DNA from 2 places in the Variovorax sp. 10L426 genome. Region 1 is predicted to be linked to the other one. Evidence: predicted binding sites of a transcription regulator. Region 1 holds the regulator's gene; the other holds the start of a gene.
What was found. Region 1 encodes sigma-54, which starts transcription at its own class of promoters, with help from an activator protein. Its sites were predicted from a motif close to TGGCANGNAANCTGCTTT; they were not measured.

Region 1 (6,902 bases):
ATCACGTTGCTGCTGGCGCCGGTGATCGTCATGGGCATCGGATTCGGCGCCCCGTCCATGATGGTCATGGCGGTGCTCGGCATCGGGCTGCTCGCCATGGTCTGGCGCCTGGTGGGCGAGCGTGCGCGGCAGCTCGAAGAGAACATCGGCCTGCGCCACAACGAAAGTGCGCTGCGCGCGCAGGCGCTGGCGGGCCTGCGCGAATCGCAGGAAGCGCAGGCCGAGCGGCTGCGCTTCTTCTCGGCCGCCAACCATGATCTGCGCCAGCCGGTGATGGCGATGGGCTTGCAAGCTGAGGTCCTGCGCCATCAGCTGGATGCCGGCGAAGACCGGCTGACCGTGCAGAACACCGTCGCCGCGCTATCGCGCGCGCAGCAGGCGCTCGAAGGTCTTACCAATCAATTGCTGGAGATCGGACGCATCGAGGCCGCGGCCGACCCGATCACGCCGGTCGCCGTCGCGCTCGCGCCCTTGCTGAACGAACTGGCGCGCCAAGCCGGCAGCGGCCGCGTGCGTGTGCGATGCCCGCCGGACGTGGTGGTCTGGACGGACGCGGTTGCGCTGCGCCGCATCCTCGGCAACCTTGTCGACAACGCGCTCAAGTTCACGCCCCGGGGGCGCGTGCTGCTGGCATGCCGGCGCCGCCCTGATGCATGGCGCGTCGAAGTGCGCGACGCGGGCGTCGGCATCGCGCCTGAAGCACAGGAGCGCGTGTTCGGCGACTTCGAGCAGATCGGCAACATCGAACGCAACCTGCAGCGTGGCCACGGACTGGGACTCGCCATCGTGCGACGGCTGGCTGCTCGACTCGGCGTTGAGATCACGCTGCGCTCGGCGCCCGGGCGCGGATCGGTGTTCGGCTTCGAATTGCCGGCCGCACCGCTGGGCGCGCCGGTCGTGCCTTCGATGGTCTCGGCTACCGAAGCCGCCGCCCCGGGAACGCTGCGGCAGGGCCTTGGGGTGCTGGTGGTCGAGGACAACACCGTGGTCGCCGACAGCGTTGCGGCGCTGCTGCGCCTCTGGAGGGCGCGCCCGCACGTCTGCATCAGCGCGGCGGACGCATTGGCGTTGCCGAACCTTCCCGCTTTCGAGATCGCGCTGTGCGACATCCGGCTGCCGGGTGAGTTGGATGGCATTGCGCTCGCCAAGGAACTGCAGCGGCGAAGCCCGAACCTGGCGATCGCGCTGATCTCCGCCGACATCGACGACGCAACGCTCGAACTGGCCCGCGAACGCGGCTGGCAGGCGCTGCGCAAACCGGTGCAGCCCGCCGACCTGCGCGCGCTGCTGCTGCGGGCTCAAAGGCGAATCTAGAGCGCCTTGCGGAGATTCGCCGGCGCGATGCGCAAGGCCTCGCGGTATTTCGCGACCGTGCGGCGGGCGCATTCGATCCCCTGCTCCTTGAGCATCTCGGAGATCTGACTGTCGGACAGCGGTTTCTTGAGATCCTCGGCGCTCACGAACTGCTTGATCAACGCCCGCACCGCCGTGCTTGAAGCGTTGCCGCCGGTCTCGGTGCCCAGCGCCGAGCCGAAGAAGTACTTGAGCTCGACGGTGCCGTAGGGCGTCGCCATGTACTTGGCCGTGGTCACGCGGCTGATGGTCGATTCGTGCAGGCCCAGTTCGTCGGCGATTTCGCGCAGCACCAACGGTCGCATCGCGAGTTCGCCGTGTACGAAGAAGCTCTTCTGCCGCTCGACGATGGCGTTGGACACACGCAAGATGGTGTCGAAGCGCTGCTGGATGTTCTTGATGAACCAGCGCGCCTCCTGCAGCCGCTGCGACAGCGCCTGGCTGCCTTCGCCCTTGTGCTGCTTGAGCGCGCTGGCATAGATGTCGTGCACGCGCAGACGCGGCATGACTTCGGGGTTGAGCATGACGCGGAACTTGGTGTTCGTGCCGTTGCCGACGCGCGAAACGATCACGTCCGGAATGACCACGTTGCGTTCGACGTCCACGAAACGGCGACCCGGCTTGGGTTCGAGCCTGGCGATGAGCTGCAGCGCGGCGCGAACCTCGTCCTCATTGCTTCGCGTGAGCGTGACCAGTCGCTTGATATCGCGCCGGGCGAGCAATTCCATCGGCTGCTTGCAGATGGCGATGGCCGTCTTGCGGATTTGCGCTTCCTCTTCGGTCTCGTCCTCGCTCGCCAGGGCGCGCAGTTGAATGGTGAGGCACTCGCCGAGGCTGCGCGCGCCGACGCCGACCGGCTCCAGGCTCTGCAGCAGGCCGAGCGCAACCTGGAAGTGATGCACCAGGTCGTCGAACTGATCGTTGTCGTCTCCAGCAAGGCCGGATGCGAGCGCGGGCAGCGAATCTTCGAGGTAGCCGTCGTCGTTGAGCGATTCGATCAGGAAGCGCAGTGCCGCGCTGTCCGTGTCGCTCAGGCGAAGGCCCAAGGCCTGGCGATGCAGGAAGGACTGGAGCGACTCCTGGCTGCGCGCGAGTTCGGTCGCGTCGGTGCGCTCGTCGTCGCCGAGGTTGTTGGCGCGGGCCGGGGCATCGCCGCCCCATTCGCTGTCGTCGGGCGCAAGATCGACGGTGCCGTCGCCCTCCCAGTCGGGTTCGGAGTCCACGCCTTCGGCGACGGCGACTTCGGCTTCGCCGTTGACGGCGGTGGCGGATTCCGCCGCCGAGCCGGGCGCGCCGGCGACGAAGTCACCATCGACCTCGGCCATCCGGTCGTCATCGCGGACGGGTGCGTCGGCGGCATCGAGACCGAATTCCTCGCGCGCGGCCTCTTCGGCGGTGCGCTCGAGAAACGGGTTGTCGTCGAGCATCTGCTCGACTTCCTGCGAAAGTTCGAGCGTGGAAAGCTGCAGCAGTCGGATCGATTGCTGGAGTTGGGGTGTCAGCGCGAGATGCTGCGATACACGCAGCGAAAGACCCTGCTTCATGGAACGCGATCACATTCTGAAATGCTCGCCGAGGTAGACGCGCCGCACATCGGCGTTGTCGACAATCTCCGAAGGCGTGCCCTGGGCGAGCACATGCCCGTCGCTGATGATGAAAGCGTGATCGCAGATGCCCAGCGTTTCACGGACGTTGTGGTCGGTGATCAGCACACCGATGCCGCGCTCCTTCAGGAAGCTGATGATTCGCTGGATCTCGATCACCGCAATCGGGTCGATGCCCGCGAACGGTTCGTCGAGCAGGATGAAACGCGGCTGCGTGGCGAGGGCGCGGGCGATCTCGACGCGGCGGCGCTCGCCGCCGGACAGGGCCAGGGCCGGGGAATCGCGCAGGTGGTCGACGCGCAGGTCGGCCAGGAGTTCGGCCAGATGCTCCTCGATGCGCCGCTTGCTCAGGGGCGCCGGTCGCCCGTGGGCGTCGGGTTCGTACTGCAACTCGAGCACGGCCCGGACGTTTTCCTCGACCGTGAGCTTGCGAAAGATCGACGCTTCCTGCGGCAGGTAGCTCAGCCCCATGCGCGCGCGCCGGTGGATCGGCATGTGGGCGATCGGCTCGCCGTCGATGGTGATGTCGCCGGCATCGGCGCGAACCAGGCCGACGATCATGTAGAAGGACGTCGTCTTGCCTGCGCCGTTGGGGCCCAGCAGGCCGACGACCTCGCCCTTCTGCACGCCCAGGGACACGTCCTTGACGACCGTGCGGCTGCCGTAACTCTTTTGCAGGCCACGCGCCTCGAGGCGGCTTTCCGCCATGTCCGCGCCTGCGCTCATACCAGCGGTTTCAATCACTCTTTGCTTCTCCGCCCAGCGTGGTGGTGGACCGCAAGCCCTTGCCCTCGGCCGGCTTGGCGGCTGCGGCAGGCGCCGGCTTGGCACCAGGGGCGGCGCCCGGCGCCGCGGCGGTCTTGGGGGTGAGGATGGCCCGGACGCGGCCGCCGGGCTGGCTTGCCACGCCAGCGTTCGGTGGCAGCGACGAGCCATTGACCGTGAAGGTGTCGTTGCTCTGGTCGTAGACGATCAGCGGCCCGCTGCTCTCGTCGCTGACGGTGGCGCCGATCAGCCGACGCATCACCGCCTGGCGGATGAACTTCACGTTGTCGGCGCGGCTGTCGTATTCGATGGTCTCGCCCTGGCCTTCGATCCACTCGTCGGTGCCGGCATCCCGCTTCTGCTTGAAATATGCCAACTTTCCGGGCGCAGCAGTGACGACGCCGTACTGGTAGCCCTCGGGATCCTGCCGCACGTCGATGCGGTCGCCGCGAACGACGATCGTGCCCTTGGTGACCACCACATTGCCGGTGAACACGCTGGTCTGCTTGAGATCGTCGTAGCGCATCGAGTCCGCTTCGATGTTCATGGGCTTGGCGCGGTCGGCCTTTTCGGCCTGCGCGACCGAGGCCATGCCGGTCAGGGCCAGAGCCAGCCACAGAGCGCGACCGGCATGACGAAAGGGAGTGGAGGTGAGGGGCGATTTCATAGAGGCACGAAACTTGCTCTGCGATTGTATGCCCCCGGGGGATGCGGCCTTGCGCGGCCTTGACGAAAAAGCCCGCCAAAGCGGGCCTTTCGGGGGAAGGAAGTCGGGTCGGCCCGACCTTGTCAGCCCTTTCGGGCTTCGGCGACGAGGGAATCCACGACCTGCAGCGCGCGTTCCATGGAACCGGCCGTTTCACCATCGACATACCAGCGCCCGGCCACGCCGAATGCCGGCACGCCGGCCACCTGGAAGTCGCTCGTGAGCTGGCTGGCGCGCTTGGCCTTGCCGACCACGGAGAAGGACTTGAACAGTTCGGCGAACTTCTTGGCGTCCAGGCCCGGCTGCTTCTCGGCCCAGGCCAGGATGGCCGCGTCGCCCATGATGGGCTGGCGCTGCTTGTGAATGGCGTCGAACAGGATCGGCTGGAACTCGTCCACCTTGCCCATGGCTTCGAGCGTGTAGTAGAGGCGCTGCTTGGCTTCGGTGTCGTTGCCCACGAAGGGAACCGGAACGCGCTTGAACGCGACGTGAGGTGGCAGCTTCTTGGCCCAGGCTTCCAGTTGTGGCTCGAACGCCGCACAGTGCGGGCAGTTGTACGAAAAGAATTCGATCACCTCGACCTTGCCGGCCGGCGTGTCGACCGGCGCAGGCTTGCCCAGGACGATGTAGTCCTTGCCGGCCTTGGGTGGCTGCTGCTGCGCGTACGAAGGGGCAACCAGCGGAAGAAGACCCAGCGAAGCTGCGGCCAGCGAAAAGTCACGACGTTTCATATATGAAATTCTCCTATGCGGCTGAAAGAGCCCGGGGTCCGGGTGGAGTTCCCGGACCTGTCGAGGTAAAGAATGGCAAAGCTCAACGCTGGACGCGTACCAGGGCGGACTCGAGGCCGCCGCTGTCCAGTCGCTCCTTGAGCTGATCGGCGTCGTCCTTCTTGTTGAACGGGCCGGCACGCACACGGTACACGGTGCGCCCTGCCTGCTCGCGCTCGGTCACGCGGGCTTCGACGCCCATCAGCGACAGCTTGGCGCGCTGGGCCTCGGCATCCTCCGGGGTGCGGTAGGCGCCGGCCTGCACGAAGTACACGAAAGGATCGCCGCTGGCGCCAGATGAACTTGCGCTCGCAGTCGTGCTCGACCCCATCCCCGACCGCGCGCGGGCCAGATCGCCCAGCGGGTCGCTCGATGGCGTCGCATTGGCCTCGGCCGGCACCGGCGCGGTGCGCGCCGGGCGTGTCGGCGTTGCCGAATCGCTGCCTCGGGCGCTGGGCGCCACGACCACCGGCACGGGCGCCGAGGTCGGCGGATTGAGCGGGCCGACCGTCGCCGGCTGGGGTGGCGTCGCCGTCGCGGTGGCTGCCGCTGCCGGCGGACGGGCGGGCGCCGACGCCTTGCCTGCGAGCGGCGCGTTCGGATCCCAATCCCGGTTCTTGCGCGCCTCGGCTTCGTCCTGCTCGGGGCCGCTGCGCTGGGTCTTCGTCATGAACGGGATCGGCACCTTGGTCACATAGACCGCGATGCCGAGGGCCACGCCGAGCCCGAGCACGAGGCCGATGATCAACCCGATGACGATGTTGCCGCTGCTATGTCTTTTTTTCATGGTGGAAGGTAATCACATCTTCTGCGGCGAGCTGACGCCGAGAACAGCGAGGCCATTGTGCAGCACCTGTGCGGTGGCGGCGACGAGGGCCAGGCGGGCCAGTTTCACGGGCTCCTCGTCGACCAGGATGCGCTCGGCATCGTAGTAGCTGTGGTAGCTCGCGGCCAGCTCGCGCAGATAGAAGGTCACGTCGTGCGGCGCGAAATCCTTGGCCGCGGCGGTGAGCATGGTCGGATATTTGGCGATCTGCAGGAGCAAGGCCTGCGAGGCAGCGCTCTGCAGCGGCGACAGGTCGACATCATTCAGCGTGGCGACATCGCCGCCCCAGGCCGCCAGCACCGAGCAGATGCGCGCATGCGCGTACTGCACGTAGTAGACGGGGTTGTCGTTGTTCTGCGCCAGCGCGAGATCGATGTCGAAGGTGTATTCGGTGTCGGGCTTGCGGCTCAACAGGAAGAAGCGCACCGCATCGGTGCTGGTCCATTCGATCAGGTCGCGCAGCGTGACGTAGCTGCCGGCGCGCTTGCTGATCTTGACCTCTTCGCCGCCGCGCATCACGCGCACCATGGTGTGCAGCACGTAGTCAGGGTAGCCGGCCGGGATGCCTTCGCCCGCGGCCTGCAGGCCGGCGCGCACGCGTGCGATCGTCCCGTGGTGGTCTGTGCCCTGGATGTTGACGACCTTGTGGAAGCCACGCTCCCACTTCGCGATGTGATACGCCACATCGGGCACGAAGTAGGTGTACGTGCCGTCACCCTTGCGCATGACGCGGTCCTTGTCGTCGCCGTATTCGGTGGACTTGAGCCACAGCGCGCCGTCATGCTCGTAGGTCTTGCCGGCGTCGATGAGCTTCTTCACCGTCGCCTCGACGCGACCGCTGGTGTAGAGGCTGGACTCCAGGTAGTAGTTGTCGAATT
Region 2 (6,902 bases), on a different contig from region 1:
CGATCGCGGCCTGGGTCGACGCCGCGAGGTCGGCCTTTCGTGATTCGATCTCATCGCCGAGCTTGCGGGCCTGAGTGAGCACCGCTGTCTTCAGCCCCGCAAAAGAAAAATCCAGGTCGCCGCTGTGCAACAAGGGGCGCGGGAGCTTGAAAGCCGCGGCATCGCCCTGCTCGGCCAGCTTGGCGAGCCACGGGCCGCCCGGATAGGGCAATCCCATCAACTTGGCGCTTTTGTCGAAGGCCTCGCCGGCCGCGTCGTCGATCGTTTCGCCCAGAAGCTCATACCTCCCTACACCGTCGACGCGCATCAGTTGCGTGTGGCCGCCGGACACGAGCAGCGCGACGAAGGGGAATTCCGGCGGATCGGCGCTGAGGAAGGGCGACAGCAGATGCCCTTCAAGGTGGTGCACGCCCAGCACCGGCTTGTCCAGCGCCGCGCCGAGCGCGCAGGCCACTCCCGCGCCGACCAGCAAGGCCCCCGCCAGGCCAGGCCCTCGGGTATAGGCGACGACGTCCACATCCGCCAACCGTTGGCCGGCCTGCTCGAAGACGGTCTCCGCGAGGGGGAGCACGCGCCGGATGTGATCGCGGCTCGCCAGTTCCGGAACGACGCCGCCGTAGGCCTGGTGCATCGCGATCTGGCTGTGCAGCGCGTGCGCTGCGAGACGCGGCAGCCCGCTCGCGCCGCTCTCGACCAAGGCCACGCCGGTTTCGTCGCAGGACGATTCGATACCCAATACAAACATGCTGCGAGTGTAGGTGCCGCCCGTTTTCGGGGCACGGATGTTGCTGCAAGCCCTTCGATGAAATCCGGCCTGAGTTTCCTGGTTGCCGCCCTGCGTTGCGAAATCGACGGGCTGGAACAACTGACCCGCACCGGCGAACTGGTCGGAAGCATCGGACGACTGGTGCATGCCTTGCAGCGCGAACGCGGTATCTCGAACGTGTGGCTGGCCTCGCGAGGTCAACGCTTCGCCGCACAGCGGAGCAAGCAGATCGTCGAATGCCTGCAATTGGAGACGGCGGTGCGCCAAAGCTTCGGACACCTGGAAGCAGACATCGCCCGGATCGGCAATGGCACTCGCCTTTTCAGCCGGATTGCCTGGGTGCTCCCCGGGCTGGATGCGCTCCCCGAACTGCGCCGCCGAATCGGCGCGCTGGAGTTGGACGCTGCCGAGTCGACAGCCGCTTTCGTCAAGCTCATCGCCGGACTGCTCGCGGTGGTGTTCGAGGCGGCCGATGGCGCGACCGATCCGGAGGTCTCGCGCGTGCTCGTGGCGCTCTTCAATTTCATGCAGGGCAAGGAATTCGCCGGCCAGGAGCGCGCCTGCGGCGCCGCAGCATTTGCTTCGGGGTGCAACGACAGCACGCGACAGCAGCAGTGGCTGCACCTGATCGATTCGCAGGAGCGCTGCTTCCAGGTCTTCGTCGAGTTTTCCGCCGAGAGCCTGGCCTGCCTTTGGCGCGCAAGCCAGTCGCCAGAGCAGATTGCGGAACAGGAGCGCTTGCGCCGCATTGCGTGTGCCGCGCCGGCGGGCGTGGCGCTCGATCCCGAACTGAGCCAGACCTGGTTCGACTGCAGCACCCGGCGCATCGACGCGATGCAGGGGGTCGAGGAGCGACTCGCCGCCGAGTTGCAACGAATTTGCGCGCACAAGACGGCGCGGGCGCGATCCGAATTGCAGGCGCATGAAGCACTGCTGTTGAAAATGGCCGACGACACCGATTCGCCCGCAGCCTTTTTCGACGAGCCGACGCCAGACTCAACGACCCACTCACAGCCGCCCGGCGGCGCGGCGCTCTATGGTCGCCAACTCGAACGTTCGATCCTCGACATGGTTCAGGAGCAGTCGCGCCGCCTGCAGGCGATGGGCGACGAACTGGAGACCGTGCGCGCAGCGCTCAATGAGCGCAAGCTCGTCGAGCGCGCCAAGGGCCTCCTGATGGCACATCGCGGCATCAGCGAGCAGGAAGCGCACAAGATGCTGCGGCAGACTGCCATGAACCAGGGCCGGCGTCTGGTCGAGGTGGCCGAATCGGTGCTGTCGGTGGCCGAGTACCTGCCCCGCGACGCGGCCTCGTGAGCGGCGCCTGATCTGGAATGGTGCGACGCACAATGATCGTGCCGCACCCGGTCAAAATGTCCTATCGGCGTCAATCCAAAGCCAGGCCTGGTTCTGAAGCTATGTTTTTCATAGCAGTTCAACGTCCGTCAACGCTGGCACGTCGCTTGCATTCCTGCTGGCCATAGACCAACGAAGGTCTTCAGGCAGGCAGCATCCAACGGCGGATACGGCCCACCGAACCGGACAAAGGCGTCCCCACCCGCGAGGGCTCGTTTTCGAGCAGCTCTTGCGCGGTGAGGACGCCTTTTTTGTTTTTTGCGCTTGTCTTTCTTGTCTTTCCTTTCGGAGTTCGCCCCATGACCGATTCGCTCACACCCAAACTGAATCGCCGACGCGTGCTGCGGGCCGCTGCCGCAGGCGTGGTGGGGCTGGACCCCGCGTTGCGCGCGGCGGTCTGGGCCCAGGGTTCCGACAAGCCCGAGAAGGAGGAAGTGAAGATCGGCTTCATTCCCCTTACTGATTGCGCCAGCGTCGTCATGGCCTCGGTACTTGGCATCGACAAGAAGTACGGCGTGAAGATCGTACCCAGCAAGGAAGCAAGCTGGGCCGGCGTGCGCGACAAGCTCGTGAACGGCGAGCTCGACTTTGCCCACGTGCTCTACGGCCTCGTCTACGGCGTGCATCTGGGCATTGGCGGCCCGAAGAAAGACATGGCCGTCCTGATGACGCTCAACAACAACGGCCAGGCCATCACACTGTCGAAGAAGCTGGCCGACAAGGGTGCCGTCGACGGCGCCTCGCTGGCCAAGGTGATGGCCGCCGACAAGGGCGAATACACCTTCGCGCAGACCTTCCCCACCGGCACGCACGCGATGTGGCTGTACTACTGGATGGCGGCCAACGGCATCAATCCGCTGAAGGACGCCAAGGTCATCACCGTGCCGCCGCCCCAGATGGTCGCGAACATGCGTGTCGGCAACATGGACGGCTATTGCGTCGGCGAGCCGTGGGGCCAGCGCGCGATCATGGACGGCATCGGCATCACGGCCGTGACCACGCAGGACATCTGGAAGGACCACCCGGAAAAAGTGCTCGGCACGACGGGCGACTTCGTCAAGAAGTACCCCAACACCGCGCGCGCCGTGACCGCGGCCATCCTGGAGGCTGGCAAGTGGATCGACACCGGCCTGCAGAACAAGAACAAGATGGCCGAGACTATCGCGGACAAGAGCTACGTCAACACCAGCGTCGATGCCATCAACCAACGCATCCTGGGCCGCTACACCAACGGGCTCGGCAAGAGTTGCGACGATCCGAACTACATGAAGTTCTTCAACGATGGTTCGGTGAACTTTCCGTATCTGTCGGATGGCATGTGGTTCCTCACACAACACAAGCGCTGGGGCCTCCTGAAGGAGCATCCCGACTATCTGCAGGTCGCGACGCAGATCAACCGCATCGACATCTACAAGCAAGCCGCGGCCGCCACGAACACGCCGCTTCCCAAGGACGCGATGCGCACCAGCAAGCTGATTGACGGCGTCGTGTGGGACGGCAAGAACCCCAGGCAGTACGCCGATTCGTTCAAGGTCCACGCCTGAGGAGGCCGTCATGGTGAGCGCTGTCTTTCATTCCCCTCTCGATGCCCGTCCCGCTGCGCCGGCCACTGCGAAGAGCCTTGTCGCGACCAAGCCCGTGGCCCTTGCCCGACAGGCCGAACCCGAGCCTCGCGCACCACGCGACTTCAACGCGCTGTGGTTGCGCGTTCTGCCGCCGGTACTCGGCATCGCGCTGCTGATCCTGATATGGGAACTGGTCGCGATGAAGAGCACCACCGGCTTTCCCTCGCCGCTCACAACCTGGCAGCAGGCAGTGACGGTGTTCAGCGATCCGTTCTACAGCAAGGGCCCCAACGACCAAGGCGTGGGCTGGAACGTGCTGTCGTCGCTGCAACGCGTCGCGCTCGGCTTCGGTCTCGCGGCGGCGGTGGGCATTCCCGCGGGCTTTGCGATTGGCCGCTTCGAATTCCTCTCGCGCATGTTCAATCCGCTGATCAGCCTGCTGCGCCCGGTCTCCCCGCTGGCCTGGCTGCCGATCGGTCTGCTGGTGTTCAAGGGTGCCAATCCGGCGGCGATCTGGACGATCTTCATCTGCTCGATCTGGCCGATGATCATCAACACCGCCGTGGGCGTGCAGCGCGTGCCGAGCGACTACATGAACGTCGCGAAAGTGCTGAACCTCAGCGAATGGAAGATCTTCACCAAGATCCTTTTCCCCGCCGTGCTGCCCTACATGTTGACCGGCGTGCGGCTCGCCGTCGGCACTGCGTGGCTTGTGATCGTCGCGGCGGAGATGCTGACTGGCGGTGTCGGCATCGGCTTCTGGGTGTGGGACGAGTGGAACAACCTCAACGTCGCCAACATCATCATCGCGATCTTCGTCATCGGCATCGTCGGCCTCGTGCTCGAGTTTGCGCTCATCAAGATCGCCACGGCATTCACGTTCGAAGAGGTGAAGTCATGAATGATGACAAAAAGTACATCGAGATCCAGGGCGTCGAGCAGCGATTCAAGACGGCGAAGGGCAGCTTCCTCGCATTGCGCGACATCAACCTCAGCGTGGCCAAGGGCGAGTTCATCACGCTGATCGGGCACTCGGGCTGCGGCAAGTCGACGCTGCTGAACCTCATCGCCGGCCTCGCTGCGCCCACGCAAGGCGCCCTGGTGTGCGCCCACCGCGAGATCAAAGGTCCGGGACCTGAGCGTGCAGTGGTGTTCCAGAATCATTCGCTGCTGCCTTGGCTGACCTGCTACGAGAACGTATACCTCGCTGTCGAGCGCGTGTTCGCGTCGACCGAAGGGAAGGCGCAACTCAAGGCACGCACCGAAGCGGCGCTCGCGTTGGTTGGTCTGAGTGCGGCCGCACAAAAGCGCCCCGGCGAGATCTCCGGCGGCATGAAGCAACGCGTGGGCATCGCCCGCGCGCTCTCGATGGAACCCAAGGTGCTGCTGATGGACGAGCCCTTTGGCGCGCTCGATGCGCTGACGCGCGCCAAGCTGCAGGACGAATTGCTCGCCATCGTGCAGAAGACGCACAGCACGGTCGTCATGGTCACGCACGATGTGGACGAAGCAGTGCTGCTGTCCGACCGCATCGTGATGCTGACCAACGGGCCTGCCGCGACCGTCGGCGAAGTGCTGGCAGTCGACATCCCACGCCCGCGCAATCGCGTCGAACTGGCCGAAGACCCGGTTTACGTGCATGCGCGCAAGGCCGTCATCGACTTTCTCTACACGCGCCAGGCGCACGTGGAGAAGGTTGCCGCCTGAGTCGACACGGCGGCGAACCACTCACGCCGGAGTCAGGACATGATGACCTGCAGGCTGTGTTCGTACGAGGCAGTGAGTTGGTCGAAGGTGTCGACCAGCGCATCGCTGGAACGCACCAGCGCGGCGCGCCCTTCGGCGCTCTCGACGTCGCGCACGCCGCGCACCAGTTGCAGCCACTCGTCCCGCGCGGCCACCAAAGCGGTCCGGATCTCGGGTGAACTCAAGGGCGCGCGCTCGAGTTCCAGCAATGCGGACTCGAACGCATCCATCGTCGGCGCCAGGCGATCGCGCGTGGCTTCTTGCGACAAGGTCGACGCCAGCAACGCGTCCTTTGCGAGCCGTTGCGCGCGCATGCGTTGGCGCCCGCAGATGTTGACGATGCGCAGCGCGCGTCGCGCGCCGGAGGCCTCCAGTGCACCTGTCAGGGCCTCGGCGGCAGAGAGCAGTTCGCAGGCACGTGCATCGATATCCATCAACGCTCGCGGCGCGAGGCGCGCGGCGAGTGCCGCCTCCAGCCCTTTCCAGGCCAGGCGCACATCCGACAGGCTCCGCGCACCGGCCTCGTCCAGTTCGAGTGCGGCCAGATGATCCAGGTTGTCCTGCACCCGCTCGGCCGATTGCGTGCGCAAGACACGCGCGCGCCGCGCGTCGATGCCCGCCAGCGCCTGCGCCGCCACGCGGACCAGCCGCTGCGACAGCATGCGCAACTGCCCGGCGCGATTGATCGCATCGGCCCATCGCGAAGCCTCGACCACGGATCGGGAGACTTCGCCGAGGCGCAGGTTGGCATGCATGGCCGCGCCGCGCAGCAGACCGAAGGCCTCGTCCTCATCGATGCCGCGTGCGGACATCAAGAGGCCCTTGGCGCGATCGATCCACTTGCGTTCGTCCAGGCGCGTGCGCAGTGCATCCAGTTCGGTGCGCAGTCCTCTCTCCCGCTGCCAGCGCGCGTGCGCGCGGCCCAGCAACGCATCGAGGGACTGCGCAGTCAGCGCCTCGATCGACTCCCATGCGTGCACGCCGAGCGCCGCGAGTTTCTCGTGCGACTGGCGATCCAGCGGTGCGGAGACGAGGCTCAGCGGACACGGCGGCGTGCCCGACCAGGCTTGCAGCACATCGAAAAGATCCTGCGCCGCCACTTTCACGCAGATCACGATCTCCCGAGGCACGAGCAACTGGGCCTGCGACGCCATCGTGAGGGACGTCGCACGCGCAACGGCCGAAGCATCGATGCCAGCCAGTGCGCGCTGCAGCACCTCGGGCAATGCAAGGTCGGTGGCTTCGTGGGGCAGGACGACAAGAAGAGGGTTCACGGCGAGCTTCAAACAGCAACCGGAAGCATAGGCCAGCGGCGCCGTCGCGCGGTGGCACAGCTCTTGCGTGACATGGCTCGCGGTGTAACGAAGCACCGCTTTGGTGAAGCGGCAGACACCTGCACGCCGCCCGGTCTTGCAACCGCCGGGCACACCCCTCACGCCGTCAGCGTTCGCTGCCGGCACACCGCCCCA

Region 2: AC1DHL_RS16950 (CmpA/NrtA family ABC transporter substrate-binding protein) is a predicted target of sigma-54. The motif match lies at 2,219-2,236, and genes of this name have one in related genera.

The regions. Positions count from the first base shown of each region.
Region 1 covers NZ_JBFTJF010000016.1:41,190-48,091, reverse strand. The annotation lists gene AC1DHL_RS22295 (sensor histidine kinase) at 1-1,314, shown strand, start outside; gene AC1DHL_RS22290 (RNA polymerase factor sigma-54) at 1,311-2,897, opposite strand; gene lptB (LPS export ABC transporter ATP-binding protein) at 2,907-3,683, opposite strand; gene lptA (lipopolysaccharide transport periplasmic protein LptA) at 3,694-4,389, opposite strand; gene AC1DHL_RS22275 (thiol:disulfide interchange protein DsbA/DsbL) at 4,512-5,159, opposite strand; gene AC1DHL_RS22270 (SPOR domain-containing protein) at 5,242-5,985, opposite strand; gene argS (arginine--tRNA ligase) at 5,998-6,902, opposite strand, start outside.
Region 2 covers NZ_JBFTJF010000011.1:33,136-40,037, reverse strand. The annotation lists gene tsaD (tRNA (adenosine(37)-N6)-threonylcarbamoyltransferase complex transferase subunit TsaD) at 1-745, opposite strand, end outside; gene AC1DHL_RS16955 (nitrate- and nitrite sensing domain-containing protein) at 803-2,083, shown strand; gene AC1DHL_RS16950 (CmpA/NrtA family ABC transporter substrate-binding protein) at 2,422-3,666, shown strand; gene ntrB (nitrate ABC transporter permease) at 3,677-4,588, shown strand; gene AC1DHL_RS16940 (ABC transporter ATP-binding protein) at 4,585-5,394, shown strand; gene AC1DHL_RS16935 (ANTAR domain-containing protein) at 5,427-6,707, opposite strand.